DNA from 2 places in the Duganella sp. GW821-FHT01E12 genome. Region 2 is predicted to be linked to the other one. Evidence: riboswitches for the same ligand, from Rfam matches in the RefSeq annotation. Region 2 holds a riboswitch; the other holds the start of a gene.

Region 1 (10,544 bases), on a different contig from region 2:
GTATTCTTGCGCGATACCCAACAGGAGACCGCCATGCCCAGCTTTGAAACCCTCACCCTCGACGTCGCCGACCACATCGCCACCGTGCGCCTGAACCGCCCGGAAAAACTCAACGCCATGAACCTGGCGATGTGGCACGACATCCGCAGCGTCTTCCAGCACATCGACGCCACGCCGGAGATCCGCGTGGCGATCCTGGAGGGCGAGGGCAAGGCCTTCACCGCCGGCATCGACCTGCAGATGATGATGGGCCTGGGCGCGCAGATCCGCGACGAGTGCGACGGCCGCACGCGCGAGAACCTGCGCCGCATCATCCTCGACCTGCAAGACACCCTGACCAGCCTGGAGCGCTGCCGCAAGCCGGTGCTGGCCGCCGTGCACGGCGCCTGCGTGGGCGGCGGCATCGACCTGATCTGCTGCGCCGATATGCGCTACTGCGCGGACGACGCCTGGTTCAGCATCAAGGAGATCGACATCGGCATGACCGCCGACGTCGGCACGCTGCAGCGGCTGCCGCGCCTGATCGGCGAGGGCATGGCGCGTGAGCTGGCCTACACCGCGCGCCGGGTCGACGCCGCCGAGGCGAAGGAGATCCGCCTGGTCAACCGCGTGTTCGACTCGCCCGAGGCGCTGCGCGCCGGCGTGCGCGCGCTCGCCGCCGACATCGCGGCCAAGGCGCCGCTGGCGATCCGCGGCGTGAAGGAAATGATCGGCTACGCGCGCGACCACTCGGTGGCCGACGGCCTCAACTACAACGCCACCTGGAACGCCGCCATGCTGATGTCGGCCGACCTGCAGGAGGCGATGATGTCCGGCATGGGCAAGCGGCCGCCGGCGTTCAGGGACTAGCCGCCCAGCGCGGCCCGGGCCAGCGCGTCGAGCTCGCGCTGCATGGCGGCGATCGGCGGCGGCTCGGGCGCGTCCACCCACCAGGCCATCGCCTCGACCACGCCGCCGGCCACGAAGCGGGCCACCCATGGATGCGCCGCCGCCGGGTGGGCCCGCCGTTTCAGTTCGATCTGCACCAGCTGGCACACCATGTGCCTGAACCGGCGCGCCACGCCCTGTCCGCCGCGCCTGCCGATGGCCGCGCGGAAGACGTCGCGCTGCTGCGCCATGTGCTCCAGCAGGCCGGCCAGGAAGTGGCAGTCCGCCTGCCCGGCCTCCGCCGTCTGCGCCGCGATCATGTCGCGCAGGTCGTTCAACCCCGCCGACAGCAGCTCGTCCTTGCTCTGGTAGTGCACATAGAAGGTTGAGCGGCCCACGTTCGCCCGGTCGCAGATCTCCTGGATGGTCAGCTGGTCCCAGCCGCGCAGCGCCATCAGGTCCAGCATCGCGTCGCGCAGCGCGGCCTTGGTCTTGAGGACGCGGCGATCCGGTTCGGGGGGGCGGTCGGTCATGGGGTTCCTGGACATTAAGCGGCGGATTGTCTGCTATCGGACACCGGCCCGGCCTGCGCGCTGTCGCGGACGGCGGGCGGGGGCGATCATGGACACCTGTCTACTTCAGGAGTGTAAACCATGTCCGATTCCCGTGTTGCCGCGCGCTGGCCGCGCTATCTGTTTTATCCGCTTGCGCTGGCTGCCACGCTGGCCTTCATTCTGGCCTCGGTCGGCGGCTGGCTCGGCCCGCTCGGCAAGGCGTATCCGGCTTACCTGGCGGCCATGATCGCGACGATGGTGACCCTCGAACGCCTGATGCCGGCGCGCCGCGAGTGGAACATGACCAGGACCTCGTTGCTCACGCGCGACCTGCCCATGCTGGTCGTCAATGGCGCGACCATCGCCGCGACCACCTGGGCCGTGACCTGGCTGGCCGCCCATCACGGCGGACTGCCGGTGTTGCGCAGCAGCCTGCACTGGCAGGCCGAAGCGGTCTGCGCGGTGCTGCTGTCGGACTTCCTGTGGTACTGGCTGCACCGCTACAGCCACGAGGGACGTGGCCCGCTGGCGCGCTGGCTGTGGAAGACCCACGCGATCCACCACCTGCCCGGCGAGGTCTATGTGTTCATGCACGTGGTGGGCCATCCGATCAACAGCGCCTACGTGCGCGTGCTGCTGATGCTGCCGGCCATCCTGTTCGGCTTCTCGCCGGAGGCCGTGTTCGCGGCATCGGTATTCAATGGCTTCCAGGGGCTGGTGTCGCACTTCAATGTCGACGCCAGGGCGGGATGGTTCAACCGCCTGCTGACCGGCACCGAGCTGCACCGCTTCCACCACAGCGCCAGCCGGGAGGAGCTTGGAAACTATGGCGCCACCGTCTCGATCTGGGACCAGTTGTTCGGCACCTTCCGCCTGCCGGCCGCCGCGCCGCGCCGGCTCGGCGTCGACGACCGTGCGCGCTATCCCGGCGACCGCCAGTGGTTGCGGCTGTTGGGCTTGCCCTTCCACTGACAGGGCAAGCCGGCAGGGCGCCTTACGGCTTCAGGTTGAAGTTGACGTTGGCCTGATCGACCAGCGAAATATCGACCAGCGGCAGGCTGGCCGTGGTGTAGCCCTCGGCCGACGCCTCGACCATGTATTTGCCCGGACCCGGCAGCACCGTGGCGGCGCTGGCGAACTGCAGCGGCAGCGTGGCGCTGTACACCGCGTAGCGCGGCGCGGCGACCGGCAGTCCGCCCAGCGTGTAGGCGCCGCTGGCCAGGTCGGCGCCGCGGTACTTGACGGTCACGGTCGGCCCGGCCGCCAGGCTCTGCTTGGCCGCGACATAGGCGCTGGCGGTGCTGCTGGCCGGCGTCAGCGTGACGGTGCCGGCTATGCTGCCGCCGGCGCTGGCCGGCAGCGTGATCGGCGCGGCGGCCGTGCTGATGGCCACCGTGGCCGAGGTGCTGGTCACCGGCACCGCGCCCACCACGGCGGCGGCGCTGTTGTCGGCCGTGACCACCACGTCATAGTTCCCCAGCGGCAGGCGGCTCAGCGCGAACTCGCCGGTGGTGGCGTTGGGCGTGGTGGCGCTGACGATGGCGCCGTTCTGCTGCGCCGACACCGTCACGTGGCTGGCCAGCAGCGCGGTCGAGACAAAGCCGCCGATGCCGTTGAGCGTGGTCGGGATCACCTTCACCACCGGTTTCAGCGCGTACTTGCCGTTGCCCTTGGTGAGCACCGATTTGCAGGCGTCGAAGTCCAGCACCAGGTCGACCCGCTGGCCGGCCGCCACGTCGAAGGCGTTGACCAGCTTGATGCCGCTCTGCACCGCGCTCGGGGTGTCGAGCGACACCTCGGCGGTGCCGCCGGTGACCACCACCGAGTTGGCCAGGCCGCTGCCGGTGTTGGGGTCGAGCACCAGCCGCAGCTGGTTGTAATGGCCCGCGCTCAGCGAGGTCTGGCCCAGCGCCTCCAGCGCGCCGTTGGTCAGGTTCAGCAGGTTGATCTTGCGGGCCGGACTGAGCGTGATGTCGGTCCAGCCGGCGTCGGTGTCGCTGGCGGTGCTGCTCTGGTTGACGCGCACCTTGTTGACGGTGACGTTGACGGCGTCGAAACCGCACGACGGCGCGTCCGTCATCGACACCGACAGCGTGCCCAGAGTGCTGGGCGGCGTGCTGTCGCCCCCGCCCCCGCCCCCGCCGCCGCCGCAGGCGCTCAGCCCGGCTGCCGCGAGGGCCGCGACGGCGGCCAGGTAGATGGATGGGTGTGCTGGCTTCATGATGATTCTCCCGAAAATCGCGCGTGGGGCGCTTGTTGTGGCGACGGTGGTGTCGCTGTGGGGATATTGTGAGTTCCTTTCAGAAACTATTATGTGTGATGCCTCACATAGCGCGCAGCTCTTACAATTGTTACACATCGGCTCGTTATACACGCCATACCAGGTATTGTGGTTTTTTTCACGCGGACATTGTCCGGGCGGCGCGGCCGAGCGTATAATCGGCCCCGCTGCCGCAAGGTGGCACACGCTAGGGGTCCTGCGCATTGCGATGCGCGGGTGAGAAATACCCTCCGAACCTGATCTGGATAATGCCAGCGAAGGGAAGCTTAGGACATCGCCGCCAAATCTGATGGGAGGCGCGGTCCAACCTCCTTTGCTGGCTCCTGTAGCTAACGAAGGAGCCAAATGAACGCCAATCCCAAATTCCTGTCCGCCACCGCCACGGTGGACGAGGCAGCCGTCAAGCCATTACCGAACTCGCGCAAGGTCTACGTCGAGGGCGGCCGTCCCGACATCCGCGTGCCGATGCGCGAGATCACCCAGGCCGACACGCCGGCCTCGTTCGGCTTCGAAGCCAATCCGCCGATCTACGTCTACGACACCTCCGGCCCGTACACCGATCCGGACGCGGTGATCGACATCCGCTCCGGCCTGGCCGCGACCCCGCGCCTGCCGTGGATCCTGGAGCGCGACGACACCGAGGAACTGGACGGCCCGACCTCCGAATACGGCCAGGCGCGCCTGGCGGACCCGGCGCTGGCCGAACTGCGCTTCAACCTGCACCGCAAGCCGCGCCGCGCGCGCGAAGGCAGGAACGTCACGCAGATGCACTACGCGCGCCAGGGCATCGTCACGCCCGAGATGGAATTCGTCGCCATCCGCGAGAACCTGCGCCGCCAGGAGTACCTGGAAAACCTGAAGAAATCCGGCCCCATGGGCCAGCGCCTGGCCGACCTGATGGGCCGCCAGCATCCGGGGCAATCGTTCGGCGCCAGCATCCCGGCCGAGATCACGCCGGAGTTCGTGCGCGAGGAAATCGCCCGCGGCCGCGCCATCATCCCGGCCAACATCAACCACCCGGAAATCGAGCCGATGATCATCGGCCGCAACTTCCTGGTCAAGATCAACGCCAACATCGGCAACTCCGCCGTCACCTCGTCGATCGGCGAGGAAGTCGAGAAGATGACCTGGGCCATCCGCTGGGGCGGCGACAACGTCATGGACCTGTCCACCGGCAAGCACATCCACGAAACGCGCGAATGGATCATCCGCAACAGCCCGGTGCCGATCGGCACGGTGCCGATCTACCAGGCGCTGGAAAAGGTCAACGGCAAGGCCGAGGACCTGACCTGGGAAATCTTCCGCGACACCCTGATCGAGCAGGCCGAGCAGGGCGTCGACTACTTCACCATCCACGCCGGCGTGCTGCTGCGCTACGTGCCGATGACGGCCAAGCGCCTGACCGGCATCGTCTCGCGCGGCGGCTCCATCATGGCCAAGTGGTGCCTGGCGCACCACAAGGAATCGTTCCTGTACACGCACTTCGAAGAGATCTGCCAGATCATGAAGGCCTACGACGTCTCGTTCTCGCTGGGCGACGGCCTGCGGCCCGGCTCGATCTACGACGCCAACGACGAGGCCCAGCTGGGCGAGCTGAAGACCCTGGGCGAGCTGACCCAGATCGCCTGGAAGCACGACGTGCAGGTGATGATCGAGGGTCCGGGCCACGTGCCGATGCAGCTGATCAAGGAGAACATGGACCTGCAGCTGGAGCAGTGCCACGAGGCGCCGTTCTACACGCTGGGGCCGTTGACCACCGACATCGCGCCCGGCTACGACCACATCACCTCGGGCATCGGCGCCGCGCAGATCGGCTGGTACGGCACGGCCATGCTGTGCTACGTCACGCCGAAAGAACACCTGGGGCTGCCGGACAAGAACGACGTCAAGGACGGCATCATCACCTACAAGATCGCCGCCCACGCGGCCGACCTGGCCAAGGGCCATCCGGGCGCGCAGATCCGCGACAACGCGCTGTCGAAGGCGCGCTTCGAATTCCGCTGGGACGACCAGTTCAACATCGGCCTCGACCCGGACAAGGCGCGCGAATTCCACGACGAGACGCTGCCCAAGGACTCGGCCAAGGTGGCGCACTTCTGCTCGATGTGCGGCCCGCATTTCTGCTCGATGAAGATCACGCAGGAAGTGCGCGAATTCGCCGCGGCCAACGGCGTGTCGGACGGCGCGGCGCTGGAGCAGGGCATGCAGGTCAAGGCGGTGGAGTTCATCAAGAACGGCGCCGAGCTGTACCGCAAGCTGTGAGGCCGGCATGATCGACATCGAATTGAACGGCGCCCCGTACCGGGTGCCGCCGCGGCAGACGCTGGACCAGCTGATCGACGCCCTGTCGCTGAGCGGGCAGGCGCTGGCGCTGGCGGTCAACCGCGCGGTGGTGCCGCGCCAGCAGTGGCCGCAGCGCGAACTGCAGCCGCAGGACCGGGTCGACATCGTGCGCGCCATCGGCGGCGGCTAAATTAAATTGGGGTCAAGTCTGACATTCGGACACGAGCTCTGCCGTAAGCGCCCGCTTACGGCAGAGCTCGTGTCCGAATGTCAGACTTGACCCCACAAGGAGAGCAACATGAACGCATCATCCCAAGACCTGCTGACCATCGCGGGCAAGAGCTACAAGTCGCGGCTGCTGGTGGGCAGCGGCAAGTACAAGGACCTTCAACAAACCCGCGAGGCGACCGACGCCGCCGAGGCGGAGATCATCACCGTGGCCATCCGCCGCGTCAACATCGGCCAGGACCCCAAGGCGCCGAGCCTGCTGGACGTGCTGCCGCCGTCGCAGTACACCATCCTGCCCAACACGGCCGGCTGCTACACCGCCAAGGACGCGGTCTACACGCTGCAGATGGCGCGCGAGCTGCTCAACGGCCACAAGCTGGTCAAGCTGGAGGTGCTGGGCGACGAGAAGACCCTGTTCCCCCACATGCCGGAAACCCTGCTCGCCGCCGAGGCGCTGGTCAAGGACGGCTTTGACGTCATGGTCTACTGCAGCGACGATCCGATCCAGGCCAAGCTGCTGGAGGACATCGGCTGCGTGGCGGTGATGCCGCTGGCCTCGCTGATCGGCTCCGGCATGGGCATCCTCAATCCGTGGAACCTGTCGCTGATCATCGAGCAGGCCAGGGTGCCGGTGCTGGTCGACGCCGGCGTCGGCACGGCCTCGGACGCGGCCATCGCCATGGAACTGGGCTGCGACGGCGTGCTGATGAACACGGCCATCGCCGGCGCCCGCGATCCGGTGCGCATGGCGCGCGCCATGAAGCTGGGCGTGCAGGCCGGCCGTGAGGCCTACCTGGCCGGCCGCATCGCCCGCAAGTTTGCCGCCTCGCCGTCCTCGCCGATGGCGGGCCGGCTGGCATGAGCGAGCGCCTGTCCTCGCAAGTGGCGGCGCAGCTGATGGCGCAACTGGTGGCGCGCCCCTGCGTGCTGGTGTTCGCCGGCCTCGATCCGTCCGGCGGCGCCGGTATCGCCGCCGACCTGCAGGCGGTGGCCGGGCAGGGCGCGCACGCGCTCACCGTGGCCACCGCGCTGACGGTGCAGGACAACGACCGCGTCTACGGCGTGCAGCCGGTCGACGGCGCCATGGTGCTGCGCCAGGCCCAGGCGCTGGTCGACAAGATGACGGTGCGCGCGGTGAAGATCGGCATCCCCGGCAGCGCCGCCAACGCGCTGGCCATCGCCGAGATCATCAGCCGCCTGCGCCGCCGCCAGCCTGAGCTGCCGGTGGTGCTGGACCCGGTGCTGGCCAGCGGCCACGGCGACCTGCTCTCGCGCGGCGACGCGGTGCAGGCGCTGGCGCCGCTGCTGCCGCTGGTCACGCTGCTCACGCCCAACGGCCCGGAGGCGCTGGCGCTGACCGGCGCCGGCGAACCTTCCGCGCAGGCGCAGGCGCTGCGCGCGCGCGGCTGCCGCCATGTGCTGATCACCGGCGGCCACGATGGCGGCGACGAGGTGGTCAACCGCTGGTTCGGCCCCGGCGCGGCGCCGCTGCAGCGCCTGTCCGATCCCGGCCCGCAGGGCGACTCGCGCGACTGGACCTGGCCGCGCCTGGGCGGCGAATTCCACGGCAGCGGCTGCACGCTGGCCTCGGCCGCCGCCGGCCAGCTGGCGCTGGGCATGTCGATGGAACGCGCGCTGGAGCTGGCGCAACAGTACTGCTATCGCGCGCTGCGCGGCGCCTACACGGTGGCCGCAGGCCAGCGCATCCCGCACCGCCTACCCCTGATTTAACCGCCCATCATCGAGAGCACATCATGCAAGGACTTTATTTGGTTACGCCCAACTGGGACGACACCGGCCGGCTGCTGGAACTGAGCGAACGGGCGCTCGCCGCCGCGCAGGGCGCGCAGCCCGGCGTGGCGCTGCTGCAGTACCGCCACAAGGAGGCCGGCCCCGGCCAGCGTCTGGATCAAGCCGGCGCGCTGCTGGCGTTGTGCCGGCGCTACGGCGTGCCCTTCATCGTCAACGATCACGTCGACCTGTGCGAGCAGACCGGCGCCGACGGCGTCCACCTGGGCGGCACCGACGCCGAGGTGGCGCAGGTGCGCGCCCGGCTGGGTCCGGACAAGATCATCGGCGCCTCCTGCTACGGCGACCTGCCGCGCGCGCTGCAGGCGCAGGCGGCCGGCGCCAGCTATGTGGCCTTCGGCGGCTTCTACCCGTCGCGCGTGAAGAAATACGCAGTCACTACCAAGATGGAGATCCTCGACGAGGCGCGCGCGGCGATCCAGGTGCCGACCGTGGTGATCGGCGGCATGACGCCGGACAACGCCGCGCCACTGGCCGCGCGCGGGGCGTCCATGGTGGCGGCCATCAGCAGCGTCTATCTGGCCGACGACGTCGGCGCCGCCGTGGCCGCGTTCCTGCGGCTGTACGCTGGTGAAAAAACGGGCACATAAAACGCTTGGGGGATGGGTGGATTTCCGCCTTATAATTGGAGCGTTAGCTTAAGCCTAAGGTGGCCGCCACATGAATGTCCCTTCCAGCCAGAAGCGTCTGATCCTGATCGTCGACGACGACCCATTGCTGCTCGATTTCCTGGGCGAGGTGCTGGGCCACGCCGGCTACGACATCCTCAAGGCCTCGTCGGCCGAACAGGCCCTGCAGCAGATCGCCCAGCGCGAACCGGACCTGGCCCTGCTCGACATCCACATGCCCGGCATGAACGGACTGGAGCTGGCCAAGCAGCTGCACGCGACCAGCTCGGTGCCGTTCATGTTCCTGTCCGGCCGCGGCGACGCCGACGCCGGCAAGCAGGCCGCGTCCTACGGCGCGGTCGGCTTCCTGGTCAAGCCGGTCGACGAGAAGCACCTGATGCCGGCCTTCGCCGCCGGCCTGGCGCGCGCGGACGAAATCCGCCAGCTGCGGCGCACCGAGCTCAACCTGAACGCCGCGCTGGCCGCCGGCCGCGAGACCAGCCTGGCGGTCGGCCTGCTGATGTGCAAATTCCAGACCGACCGCAACACCGCCTTCGAGGTGCTGCGCGACCACGCCCGCTCCAACCGCCGCAAGGTCAACGAGGTGGCCGACCAGCTGCTGGCCGCCGAGGAAATGTTGAACGGCTTGCACGCCGCCTTCAACCAGCGTCTGAAAAAGTAAACGCCGCTGGTTTTTTTATCGGCATCTTCTTGCTTTGTGGCACCCTTCATGTAGACTGTGTCTATAGCGGCAGGCCAGTCCTGCCCGCTTCGTAGTAGTGCGGCGGGGCCTCCAACCTGCGCCTGCCGCCTCTTCGGCCGCCTGTCCCCTGCGACCGTCATACATTCTTCGGCCCAACTCCGCCGACCCCCGCGTTGCTCCAACAGCCCATGCTGCCGGCACCGCATCCCTATCAGTTTTGTGTGCGGAGACACTTATGACGAACGAATATTCCCAGGATACCTACCGTCCCTTCAGCGAGCAGGACGTCGGCGCCGCGATCGGTTTCTCGGTGTTTGCGGAGGCGCCGCGCGTGCTGCATGTGGACGCCGATCCCGATACCGCGCTGGTGCTGTCGATGCTGCTGGTGCCGGAAACCCAGGTCACCCACGTGGCCTCGCTGGCCGCGGCCGAGCTGATGCTGCTGGAGCGCCGCTTCGCGCTGGTGGTGCTCGATCCCGACCTGCCCGACGGCGACGGCGCCAGCCTGCTGACCCAGCTGCAACAGCGCCATCCCCACGTGCGCGTGCTGGTGTACTCGGCGCGCCATCCCGAGCGGCACACGGCCGGCGGCGCCTTCCTGCCCAAGCCGTGGACCTCGCCGCGCCAGCTGTGGCGCACCGTGTCCGAGCTGCTGGGCATAGGCGCGGCGATGCCGGCCGAACCGCAGTAATCGCCCGCGCCACAGAACGTCCCCGGCTTGCTATCATGGCGAACCACCGGAACGGCCCTCCGTTCCGGTCTCCCGAACAACGCAGCCACAGGACGAACAATGAAAACCAAAGCAGCTATCGCATGGCAGGCGGGCAAACCGCTGACGATCGAGGAAGTGGAACTGGGCGGCCCGCGCGAAGGCGAGGTGCTGGTCGAGATCAAGGCCACCGGCATCTGCCACACCGACTACTACACCCTGTCCGGCGCCGATCCGGAAGGCATCTTCCCGGCCATCCTCGGCCATGAGGGCGCCGGCGTGGTGGTCGACGTCGGCCCCGGCGTCAAGTCGCTCAGGAAGGACGACCACGTCATCCCGCTGTACACGCCCGAATGCCGCCAGTGCAAATTCTGCCTGTCGCAGAAGACCAACCTGTGCCAGTCGATCCGGGCTACCCAGGGCCGCGGCCTGATGCCGGACGCCACCAGCCGCTTCTCCATCGACGGCAAGCCGATCTACCACTACATGGGCACGTCGACCT
Region 2 (10,544 bases):
GTCGGAAACCCCGCAATCGTTCGAGTTCGGCCAGTTCATCCTGGACCTGGGCACGCGCACGCTGAAGAAAAGCGGCGAGACCGTGCCGCTGACCACCGGCGAATTCTCGGTGCTGAAAGTATTCGCCCGCCACGCGCGCCAGCCGCTGTCGCGCGAAAAGCTGATGGAGCTGGCGCGCGGCCGCGAGTACGAGGTGTTCGACCGCAGCCTGGACGTGCAGATCTCCCGCCTGCGCAAGCTGATCGAGCCCGATCCGTCGAGCCCGCTGTACATCCAGACCGTCTGGGGCCTGGGCTATGTGTTCATTCCGGAGGGGCAGCCGCGCTAAGGCGCGGAAGCACGCATGAAGTCGAAGTTCCCGTTCACCTTCCGCATCGCCAGCCTCAAGAGCGGCCTGTTCTGGCGCACCTTCTTCCTGCTGGGCGCGCTCACCACGACCAGCATGACGGCCTGGGTCGGCATGATCAGCGTGGTGCAGCACGAGCCGCAGGTGCAGCAGATCTCGTCGCAGGTGATCTCGGTGGTCACCATCACCCACGCCGCCCTCACCCACTCCGCGCCCGAGCTGCGGCGCGAGCTGCTGTTCGACCTGGTGTCCAACGAGGGCATCCGCGTGTTCACGCTGGAGGACGACGACAAGGTCGATCCGCCGCCCGACAACGCCCTCATGCCCGACATCCAGAAGCTGGTCAAGGCCAAGCTGGGCGAGGACACCCGCTTCTCGGCGCGCGTGAACGGCGTGGCCGGCTTCTGGGTCAGCTTCAAGATCGACGACGACGCCTACTGGCTGATGCTGGAACGCGAGCGCATCCGCGGCCTGACCGGCATCCAGTGGCTGGGCTGGGCCAGCGTGGTGTCGGTGGTGTCGCTGCTGGGCGCGGCCTTCATCTCCAGCCTGATCAACCTGCCGCTGCGGCGCCTGACGCAGGCCACCCGCGCCTTCGCCCAGGGCAAGCGCCCGGACCCGCTGCCGGAAAAGGGGCCGATGGAAATCATGGTGGCCAACCGCAGCTTCAACCAGATGGTCGACCAGCTGCAGCAGGTGGAGTCCGACCGCGCCGTGATCCTGGCCGGCATCTCGCACGACCTGCGCACGCCGCTGGCGCGCATGCAGCTGGAGGTGGAGATGGCCAACCTGTCGAACGAGGCGCGCGAGGGCATCCAGTCCGACATCGCGCAGATGGACGACATCATCGGCCAGTTCCTCGACTACGCCAAGCCGACCGAGGTGTCGAGCTTCATCAACGTCGACCTCAGCGAACTGCTGAGCGACACCGCGCACGAGGCGGGCCGCCTGCCGGACGTGACCATCCACACCGACATCGCGCCCAATGCCCACGTGATGGGCAACGCCACCGACATCAAGCGCGTCATCAACAACCTGATCGAGAACGCCCGCCGCTACGGCAAGACGCCAGGCAGCGAACTGACCGAGATCGACATCAAGTGCAGCATAAAGGGCATGCACACCTCGCGCCGGGTGGTGATCGAGGTGCAGGACCACGGCAACGGCGTGCCGCCCGAACAGATCGAACAGCTGCTCAAGCCCTTCACCCGGCTCGACGCCGCGCGCGGCCAGGCCAACGGCGCCGGCCTGGGCCTGGCCATCGTCGACCGCGTGATGCAGCGCCACGGCGCCGAGCTGCAGGTGCGCAACCGCGAGGGCGGCGGCCTGCTGATCCAGATCGTGATGAAGGCGGCGTGATGCGGGCGATGTCGCTTGCAGTGCTGCTGATGGCCGCAGGCCAGGCCACGGCCGCCAGGCCGCCCGCGCCGCCGCGCATCGAACAGCGCCAGCCGACCGACGCGGAACGCGCCAGCTTCGACGACTACTTCCGCCAGAAGATGCTGGCCGAATCCAAGGGCGCGCCAGTGGTGCAGCCGCTGTTCGCGCCGGCGTTCGAGATCGAGCGCCAGCGCGGCAAGCCGTGGCAGGTGATCGCCCGTGTCGATTCGGCGCCGCGCCATTCGGCGGTGGACCTGTGCCGGCAGATCCGTTCCAGCTTTGTCTACGACGCCAGGGCGCCCAGAGACGCGCGCTGGAGCGAGGCGGCGCAGCCGCCCAGCTGGCATGTGTGGCTGGCGCAGCCCAAGACCGTCTGCAGCGCCGCGCCGCACACGGTGCTGATGGACCAGGCGCTGCCGCCGGAGGACGTGGTGGCGCTGCTGCGCCAGTATCCCGAATTGCTGAGCCGCGCGCGCCTGCTCCTGGCCGGCAACTCGCGCTGCATCCGCCAGCGCGCCCTGCCCTTCACGCTGCGCGCGATCGAACCGGCGCCGCCGGCTGCCGGCGCGCCCGTGATGTTCAACCTGGTGTTTGAAAGCGACCGCGACACCATCGCCCGCGTCGCCGTGCGCAAGCACCGCGGCGAGTACGCGGCCTGGAACGTCAGCTGCGACTAGCGCTGCCGCCACCACTGCTGCGGTTGATCGGGTGGTCCTGCGGCTCCAGCAGGCGGGTCAGCAACAGCTCGGTGGAGCCGTAGCCGTACAGCGAATCCGTTTCCAGCCCTTGCGTATCGTAGGGGACGGATTCCTCGCGCTCCGAGCGGCTCGGGTCCGCGTCCGAATACGTGACGCGCCAGGCGCGCTTGAGCGAATCGGCACGGCGCAGGAACTGCGGCATCGGCCACAGCGCCGGATTCCAGTCGGCGATGTCCCCCAGCACGCGCCAGTGGCCGCTGGCCAGCGCCATGTCGCCCACCCGCAGCACCTTGAGCGCGTCCTGCGGCTGCAGCGTGTTGAGCTCCTCCAGCGACGGCAGGCGCGCCAGCTTGGGGCCGAACAGATACGCCAGCATGATCTTGCTGCCCGGCGACAGGCGTGCCACCAGCCCCCAGCCATAGCCGCCATCCAGCAACGGAATCGCAAACCAGCTTCCCTCTTGATACGACTGCCTCATTCCCACCCTTTCGCTTGCACGATGCAGCAAGGTGTCGCCAAAATGCACGGACATCATGGCGCCTCCGTTAAAAGCTGTGACTGCTTCGTTGGCGCCCTGCGGCGCAAACCCCCAGTGTAGCGGCGCGGCGCGGAACGCGGCGCACGGCACCGCACTCCGCGCCTGTGCTACACTAACGCCTCGCTAGGGGTCCTGGAGCTTTGCTGCCGGGTGAGAGATACCCTTCGTACCTGATCTGGATAATGCCAGCGAAGGAAAGCGCAAAGCAGTGTTTCCCCTCCTTTGATGGCTCTCCCCGCGGCTCCAGCCGAACACGTAGAGAGTCCATATGTCCACACCAAAATTTGCAGTTTCCGCCATCGCGCTGGCGGTGTTACAGGCTTTTCCCGGCGCCGCCGTCGCTGAAACCTCCGCCGCAGAGCAAGCCCTGCCCGAGGTGGTGATCACCGGCGCCAAGGCCCAGGCCAGCCGCGCCTCCGTGGCCGGCTTCGCCAACACGCCGCTGCTGGAAACCCCGGCCTCGGTCAGCGTGCTGACCTCGCAGCAGATGCTGGACCGCCAGGTGCGCTCCACCACCGACGCCGCCAGATACGACGCCAGCCTGAGCGACTCCTACAACGCGGTCGGCTACTCGGAGCAGTTCTCCATCCGCGGCTTCAAGCTGGACAACGCCTCCAGCTACCGCAAGGACGGCATGTCCGTCTCGGCCGACACCCAGATCCCGCTGGAGAACAAGGAACGCCTGGAAGTGCTGAAAGGCTTGTCCGGCCTGCAGGCGGGCGTGTCGGCGCCGGGCGGCGTGGTCAACTACGTCACCAAGCGTCCGACCGATGCGCCGCTGCGCACCGTGGTGCTGGAAGAGCGCGAACGCGGCACGCTGTACGGCGCCGTCGACCTGGGCGGACGCTTCGAAGACCAGCGCTTCGGCTACCGCTTCAACGCCGCCGCCGAGCGCCTGCGCTCCTACATCAAGGGCGCGGACGGCAACCGCAAGTTCGTCTCGGCCGCCTTCGACTGGAAGATCTCGCCGCAGGCGCTGCTGCAGGTGGACGCCGACTACCAGAAGAAATCGCAAGTGACCGCGCCCGGCTTCCAGCTGCTGAACAACACGACGCTGCCGAACATCCCGGCCGACACCATGCTGAACAACCAGCCGTGGAGCCGTCCGGTGGAAACCACCAGCAGCAACATCGGCGCGCGCTTCGAGTACAAGTTCACGCCCGACTGGAGCACCACCGTCAGCGCCAACCAGCACCAGTTCAAGCGCGACGACTACACCGCCTTCCCTTACGGCTGCACGGCGCAGCTGCTGTACCCCGGCTTCTGCGGCAACGGCGACTACGACATCTACGACTACATCAGCCTGGGCGAGAAGAAATCGCCGCTGACGGTGCAGGCGCTGGTTCAGGGCAAGTTCAGCACCGGCTCGATCAAGCATGACTTCACCGGCGGCGCATCGCTGTTCAGAAACAGCGAGAAATGGGGCGACTACCTGTACGTGCAGGCCGGCGCCGACGGCACCGCGTTCAGCAACATCTACCACCCTATCATGGTGGCGCCGGCGACCGGCACCAGCGGCCCGGTCTCCGAACGCCGCAGCGACAACGAACGCGCCCTGTTCGCGCAGGACATCCTGAGCCTCAACGAGCAGCTCAAGCTGCACGCCGGCGCGCGTTACGTGCAGGTCAAGCGCGACGAATTGGCCAGCAACCGGCTGCCGTCCGCCCACACCGATGTCGGCTTCTGGCTGCCGAACGTGGCGCTGGTGTACAGCCTGCGTCCCAACGTCTCGGTCTACACCTCGTACGCGCAGGGCCTCGAGCATGGCGGCCTTGCGCCGATCGGCACCGTCAACGAAGCCCGCGCGCTGGCGCCGGGCAAATCGAAGCAGGTCGAAGTGGGCGTCAAGGCCGACATCCATCCCGACCTGAGCGCCAGCGTGGCGCTGTTCGAGATCCGCAAGGGCCTGGAATACACCGACGCGCAAAACACCTTCGTGCGCAACGGCCGCGCACAGAACCGCGGCCTGGAAATGGCCCTGAACGGCCGCGCCTCGCGCGAGCTGACGGTGGGCGTATCGGCCACCGCGCTCAACACGCAGCAGCGCGACACCGGCTCGGCGGAACTGGACGGCAAACGCGTCGCCGACGTCGCCGCCTTCAAGTCAACCGTGTACGCCGACTACGCCGTGCCGCAAGTGGCCGGGCTGTCGGTCAACGCCAACTGGGTCTACTCGGGCAAGAAGGCGTTCGATACGAAGAACCAGGTGTTCGTGCCGGGCTACCATGTGCTGAACCTGGGCGGCGCCTACGCCACCCGCGTCGGCGGCGTGCAGACCACGCTGCGCGCCGGCATCGACAACGCGTTCGACAAGTTCTACTGGCGCGACGTCACGCCGGAGCTGGGCGGCTACCTGATGCCGGGCGCCACCCGCACCTTCCGCGTGTCGGCCCAGTTCGACCTTTAAAAGACCAGCTGCACGCGCATCGAAAAGCTCTTCGCTGCGCGTGCCGAATTCCTGCCGATCAGGTAAGCGAATTCGTACTTGATCTCCTGCCGGCCAATATCGCGGTGCCCGAACACCGCCGGCCCGGCGCGGTGCGACTGCTGCCGGTATGGCAGCCAGTCGTTCCACTTCCCCACCTCGCCAAATGCCTGCACGCCCGGCTGCAGCCAGGGCATCCAGTTATGCTTCACTTGCAGCTGGTAAGTCAGCTCCATCGGATGCTCGCCGCCGCCCGGCGCCACGCGGTAGTCGCGCTGGAAGAACAGATTGGCGTTGAACTGCGTGCGGCCGATCTCCGTCTGCAGCACCGGCCCCCATTCCAGCGCGTAGCCGTCGGCGTTGTCGCGGGCCTTTTCCAGCTTGGTGTGCAGCGCCAGGTCGAAGGCATACTGGCCTTGCGTCAGCAGGTAGTCGTTCTGCCACGCCGTCTCCTGCCTATGGGGCGCGCCGCCGTTCATCTTGACCCACTTGACGTAGAGCTCCGTGTACCAGCGCGACGTGACGCCGTAGCCGACGCCGATTTCCGGCGCCGCCACGGTGCGCCCGTTGTAATGGGCGTTCCAGTATTTATAGTCGAGGGATGCCTGGCCCTCCACGTCGTAGGTGGAGACCAGGTAGTAGCCGGTATCGGCCAACGCCAGCGGGGATACGCACATCAGGATCACCGCCAGCCGCTGCTTCATGGTAGATGCCGCTCCACTTGGGATAGTCGTTCGCCGGGATCGCCCGACACCAGCAGATAGGGTATCCCACGCGCCGCCAGCTCGTCCAGCAGCATGCGGTTGACGATGACGCTGACTTCCTCGGATTCACGCTGCAAGCCATCGGCGATCCACGGGATATCCAGCGCCGTCACCAGCGTGAAGGCGTAATCCTGCTGGTGCGTGGCCGCCAGCGCGGCCAGCTGCTCGTCGATGCCGCCGAAATAATGGTGGCCGTAGACCACCGTCATCAGCGGCGCGGTGTCGCAAAAAAGATACTGGTTGGCGCGTGGCGCGGCCGCATCCTCGCGGTCGCGCTGCGTTTCGGCGATATGGAACTGGTCGGCCGCCACCGGTATCCTGGCCTCGGTGTCGACGAATTCGCGCAGGTACTCGGGTACCCACAGCGTTTGATAGCGTTCGGCCAGCGCCGCCGCCAGCGTCGATTTGCCTGACGACGCCGCGCCCAGTATCGCCACCCGCCGCGGCACCGCCGTATTCATTCCAGCGCCATGCGGCCGCCGGCGCCGTCGCTGCTCCAGGCGCGCAGGCCGATCACCGCCATGCCGACGAACACCGCGTACAGCACGGCCGTCAGCACCAGATGCTTGTGCAGGTACAGCGCCACGTACAGCACGTCGACAATGATCCACACGTGCCAGTTCTCGACCTTTTTACGCGACAGCAGCAGCTGTCCGACCAGGCTGCCCGCGGTCAGGAAGCCGTCGGAGTTCGGCACGTCGGTATCGGTATAGGACTTGAGGAACCAGGCCAGCAGCGCAAAGCCGGCCAGCCAGGCGGCGGCGGCCAGCCAGCGGCCGCGCGCGTCCAGCGTGGACACGGGCAGCCGCTCGTGGCTGTCGTCGCCGTGCAGCCACTGGTACCAGCCGAAGAACGACACGGCGATGAACACCAGCTGCAGCGCCATGTCGCCATACAGCCGCGAACCGAAGAACACCAGCCCGTAGGTGGCCGACGAGATGATGGCGAACAGCCAGCCCCAATGACTCTGCCGGATGTTCAGCCACACCGTCGCCACCGACAAAATGAACGACACCAGTTCCAGCGGGGACGTGGCCACGCCTGCCAGACGCCACGGCATGTTCAGGTACCCCAACAAAACCGACAGCTCGTTCATTATTTTTTCTTGGCCGGATATTTGATGGTCAGCTCTTTGAGCACGTTATCGGCGTGGTCCACTTCGGCCATCACCCACAGCATGTAGCGGATATCCATGTGGATGGCGCGGGTGATGGCGGTATCGAAGTACCAGTCCTTGGTGATGGACTCGTAGGTCGAATCGAAGTTCAAGCCTATCAACTCGCCGTTCTTGTTCATCACCGCCGAGCCGGAATTGCCGCCGGTGGTGTCGGCGCTGGTCAGGAAGTCAACCGGCACCGTGCCCAGGATCGGATCCATGAACTGGCCGTAGCGCTTGGCCTTGATCGCGTCCAGTAATTTCTTCGGCGCGTTGAACGGGTCCTTGCCGGTGTTCTTCTCGACGATGCCTTCGATCGTGGTGAACGGGCCCTTGGTGATGCCGTCCTTCGGCGAGTACGGCGACACGGTGCCGTAGGTCACGCGCAGCGTCGAATTGGCGTCCGGGTAGACCGGCTTGCCCTGCGACTTCTTCCACGCGATCACGGTCTGCATGTATTGCGGGATCACGCGTTCCAGGTTGCCGTCCAGTTCTTTGCGGCGTTCCTTCAGCGACTGCGTCACGTCGTCCAGCTTGACCGCCAGTTGCAGGAAGGCGTCGTTCGACGCGGCGATGGCGGCTGCGTCCTTGCCCAGCCATGCCAGGCGCTTGGCGGTGTCGCCCAGTTCCGATTTGGCGTACAAGGCCGGCACCGATTCGACGGACGGCAGCAGCGCGTCCATGCCGCCGACGTGCATGGACTTCGGCAGCTTGGCGTAGCGCTGCAGGGCGGCGACGAAGCGCGCCTGGTCGATGCTGCCGACATACGACTGCTCCAGGCGGTTCAGGCGGGCCTTGATGAAGGTCAGGTCGCGCTGCTGGTAGCCGGTTTCGCGTTCGGTGTCCGGCTTGGCGCCTTCGCGCGCCAGGCGGTACAGGGTGCTCGCGCTCTTGAGCAGATCGCCGGTGGTGGCGACGCTGTAGCCGAATTCCTCGTCGCTCAGCGCCAGGTCGGCGGCGATCACCGCATCGAGCTCGCCCAGCAGGGTCTTCGACATGCCCGGCTGTTTGGCGTACCAGGCGCGGAACTCGGCGTCCTGCACGTCCTTGATGGCGGCGATGTCCTTGCGCGCAAAGCCGTCCAGCAGGCCCTGGGTTTTCTTCATCACGTTGTTCATGCTCTTGTCGATGCTGGCGTAACGCACGGCGGCGGCAGGATTGCCCTTGGTGGCGGCGGCGATCACGTCCAGGTCGGCCTGGAGCTCGGCCACCTTGGCCGGATAGACCGAGTCGCGCGCGGCGCGGATTTCCGACGGCAGCTTATAGCGGCTGGTGCGGCCGGGGTAGCCGGCCAACAGCACCGGATCGCCGTTTTTCAGACCGGCGGCGGAGACCACCAGGAAGTCCTTCGAGTGGTAAGGCACGTTGTCCGGCGACGGATCGGCCGGGCGGCCGTCCTTGCCCACGTAGGCGCGCAGGAAGGAGTAGTCGCCGCCCTGGCGTGGCCATTCGTAGTTGTCGATGTCGCCGCCGAAGTTACCGATCATGTCGGCCGGCGCGTACACCAGGCGCACGTCGCGTATCATCATCTGGCGGATGCGGTAGTACTCCAGGCCGCGGTGGAAGGCCGGCACCGAGCAGCGGTAGATCTTGTCGCTCTCGCATTCGGCGATCAGCGCCTTGATCGATTTTTCCACGGCGTCGTGGCGCTGCTTGCCGCTCATGGTGTCGCTCACGCCCTTGAGCACGCGGTCGGTGACGTTTTCCACCTTGTCGGTCACGTACACCAGCGTGTTCGGGCCGCCCGGCAGCTCTTCGGCGCGGGTCTTGGCCAGGAAGCCGTCGACGATGTAGTTATGTTCGGGCGTGGCGTTGCGCTGGATGGCGCCGTAGGCGCAGTGGTGATTGGTCACCACCAGGCCGGCGTCCGACACGAACGACGCCGAGCAGCCGACCAGCGACACGATGGCGCTCATCGGGTGCTTGGACAGGTCGGACAGCTTTTCGGCGGGGATGGTGATGCCGATGCGCTTCAATTCGGATTTCAGCTGCGGCAGCTGATACGGTTGCCATTGGCCTTCGTCGGCCTGCGCCGACGCGGCGCCGATCAGCGCCACCGGCAGAATTAGATATTTTAACAAGATATACACCCCAGTTTGAGTTCTGGCGGCAGTATATTCCTTCTGCGGATAGCTGAAAATGCTTTTATCGTCAGGCGGGGAGCGCGAAGTCCAGCGTCAGCGTGCAGCCGCGCCCCGGTGCGTACTGGCCGATATCGAGCCGCCCGCCCAGCGATTCGACCCGCTGCGCCATGCCGATCAAGCCGAAGGACTCGCTCTTGCCGCGGTGCTGGGGCGCGATGCCGACGCCGTTGTCGCTGACGCTGAAGCGCAGCCGCCCGTCGCGCCGCGCCAGTTGCACGTCCACGCGGGTGGCGCTGGCGTGGCGCCGCACATTGCTCAGCGCCTCCTGCAGGCTGCGGAACAGCACGATCTGCATGGCCGGCGCGAGCGCGGCGCACACCGCGTCGTCGGGCAGCGCCAGCGTGCATTCCAGTCCGCTGCGCTTGCGGAACTCGCCCACCTGCCATTCCAGCGCGGCCTGCAGCCCCAGGTCCAGCACCGCCGGCCGCAGCTCGTTCATGATCCCGCGTACGCTGCTGATGGTGGTGTCCACATTCTCCAGCACCGCGTCCACCCGCTGGTGCAGGCGCGCATGGCGCCCGCTGGTGCGGGCGCTGAGCATGGAGATATCGATGCGCAGCGCCATCAGGTTCTGTCCCAGTTCGTCGTGGATGTCGCGGGCGATGCGGGTGCGCTCGCTCTCCTTGACCGTCTCCAGGTGCTCGGCCAGCTTGCGCAGCTGCTCGCGCGATTCGTGCAGCGCGGCCTCGGTGCGCTTGCGCTCCACCACCTCCAGCATCAGCTGGCGATTGGCCTCCGTCAGTTCGGCGGTGCGCTCGGCCACCCGCACATCGAGCTCGCGCGACAATTTCAGCAGCGCGGCCTCGGCCTGCTGGCGCGCGGTGACGTCGGAGAACACGCCGATGTAATGGCTGATCGCGCCATCGTCGTCGCGCACCACCGTCAACGACATCGAGGCCACGTAAGGCGTGCCTTCGCGGCGGCGGTTGTACACCTCGCCCTGCCAGCGGCCGTAGCTGCGCAGGCAGCGCATCGCCTCGGCGTGGTAGCCGGCCGGATGCGCGCCGGGACGGCCCAGGAAGCGCGGATTGCGGCCCAGCGCCTCCTCCACCGCGTAGCCGGTCAGCTTGGTGAAGGCGGGATTGACGAAGAC

The links. Region 2 has a riboswitch for thiamine pyrophosphate ahead of AC07WS_RS23835 (TonB-dependent siderophore receptor). Riboswitches for the same ligand answer to the same signal wherever they lie in the genome.
Region 1: linked by a shared signal. The riboswitch ahead of thiC (phosphomethylpyrimidine synthase ThiC) and the one ahead of AC07WS_RS23835 (TonB-dependent siderophore receptor) in region 2 are both predicted to bind thiamine pyrophosphate.

What each region holds. Positions count from the first base shown of each region.
Region 1 covers NZ_JBWKWR010000012.1:145,487-156,030, forward strand. Annotated here, with positions in the region: gene AC07WS_RS25995 (crotonase/enoyl-CoA hydratase family protein) at 34-849, shown strand; gene AC07WS_RS26000 (TetR/AcrR family transcriptional regulator) at 846-1,400, opposite strand; gene AC07WS_RS26005 (sterol desaturase family protein) at 1,521-2,393, shown strand; gene AC07WS_RS26010 (DUF4382 domain-containing protein) at 2,416-3,642, opposite strand; TPP riboswitch at 3,882-3,982, shown strand; gene thiC (phosphomethylpyrimidine synthase ThiC) at 4,048-5,964, shown strand; gene thiS (sulfur carrier protein ThiS) at 5,972-6,175, shown strand; gene AC07WS_RS26025 (thiazole synthase) at 6,284-7,075, shown strand; gene thiD (bifunctional hydroxymethylpyrimidine kinase/phosphomethylpyrimidine kinase) at 7,072-7,944, shown strand; gene thiE (thiamine phosphate synthase) at 7,968-8,612, shown strand; gene AC07WS_RS26040 (ANTAR domain-containing response regulator) at 8,683-9,312, shown strand; gene AC07WS_RS26045 (response regulator) at 9,569-10,024, shown strand; gene AC07WS_RS26050 (S-(hydroxymethyl)glutathione dehydrogenase/class III alcohol dehydrogenase) at 10,124-10,544, shown strand, end outside.
Region 2 covers NZ_JBWKWR010000010.1:94,384-104,927, reverse strand. Annotated here, with positions in the region: gene ompR (osmolarity response regulator transcription factor OmpR) at 1-328, shown strand, start outside; gene AC07WS_RS23850 (ATP-binding protein) at 344-1,705, shown strand; gene AC07WS_RS23845 (hypothetical protein) at 1,705-2,403, shown strand; gene AC07WS_RS23840 (Imm26 family immunity protein) at 2,390-2,959, opposite strand; TPP riboswitch at 3,078-3,176, shown strand; gene AC07WS_RS23835 (TonB-dependent siderophore receptor) at 3,231-5,369, shown strand; gene AC07WS_RS23830 (hypothetical protein) at 5,366-6,091, opposite strand; gene AC07WS_RS23825 (AAA family ATPase) at 6,088-6,612, opposite strand; gene pnuC (nicotinamide riboside transporter PnuC) at 6,609-7,247, opposite strand; gene AC07WS_RS23815 (S46 family peptidase) at 7,247-9,397, opposite strand; gene AC07WS_RS23810 (sensor histidine kinase) at 9,459-10,544, opposite strand, start outside.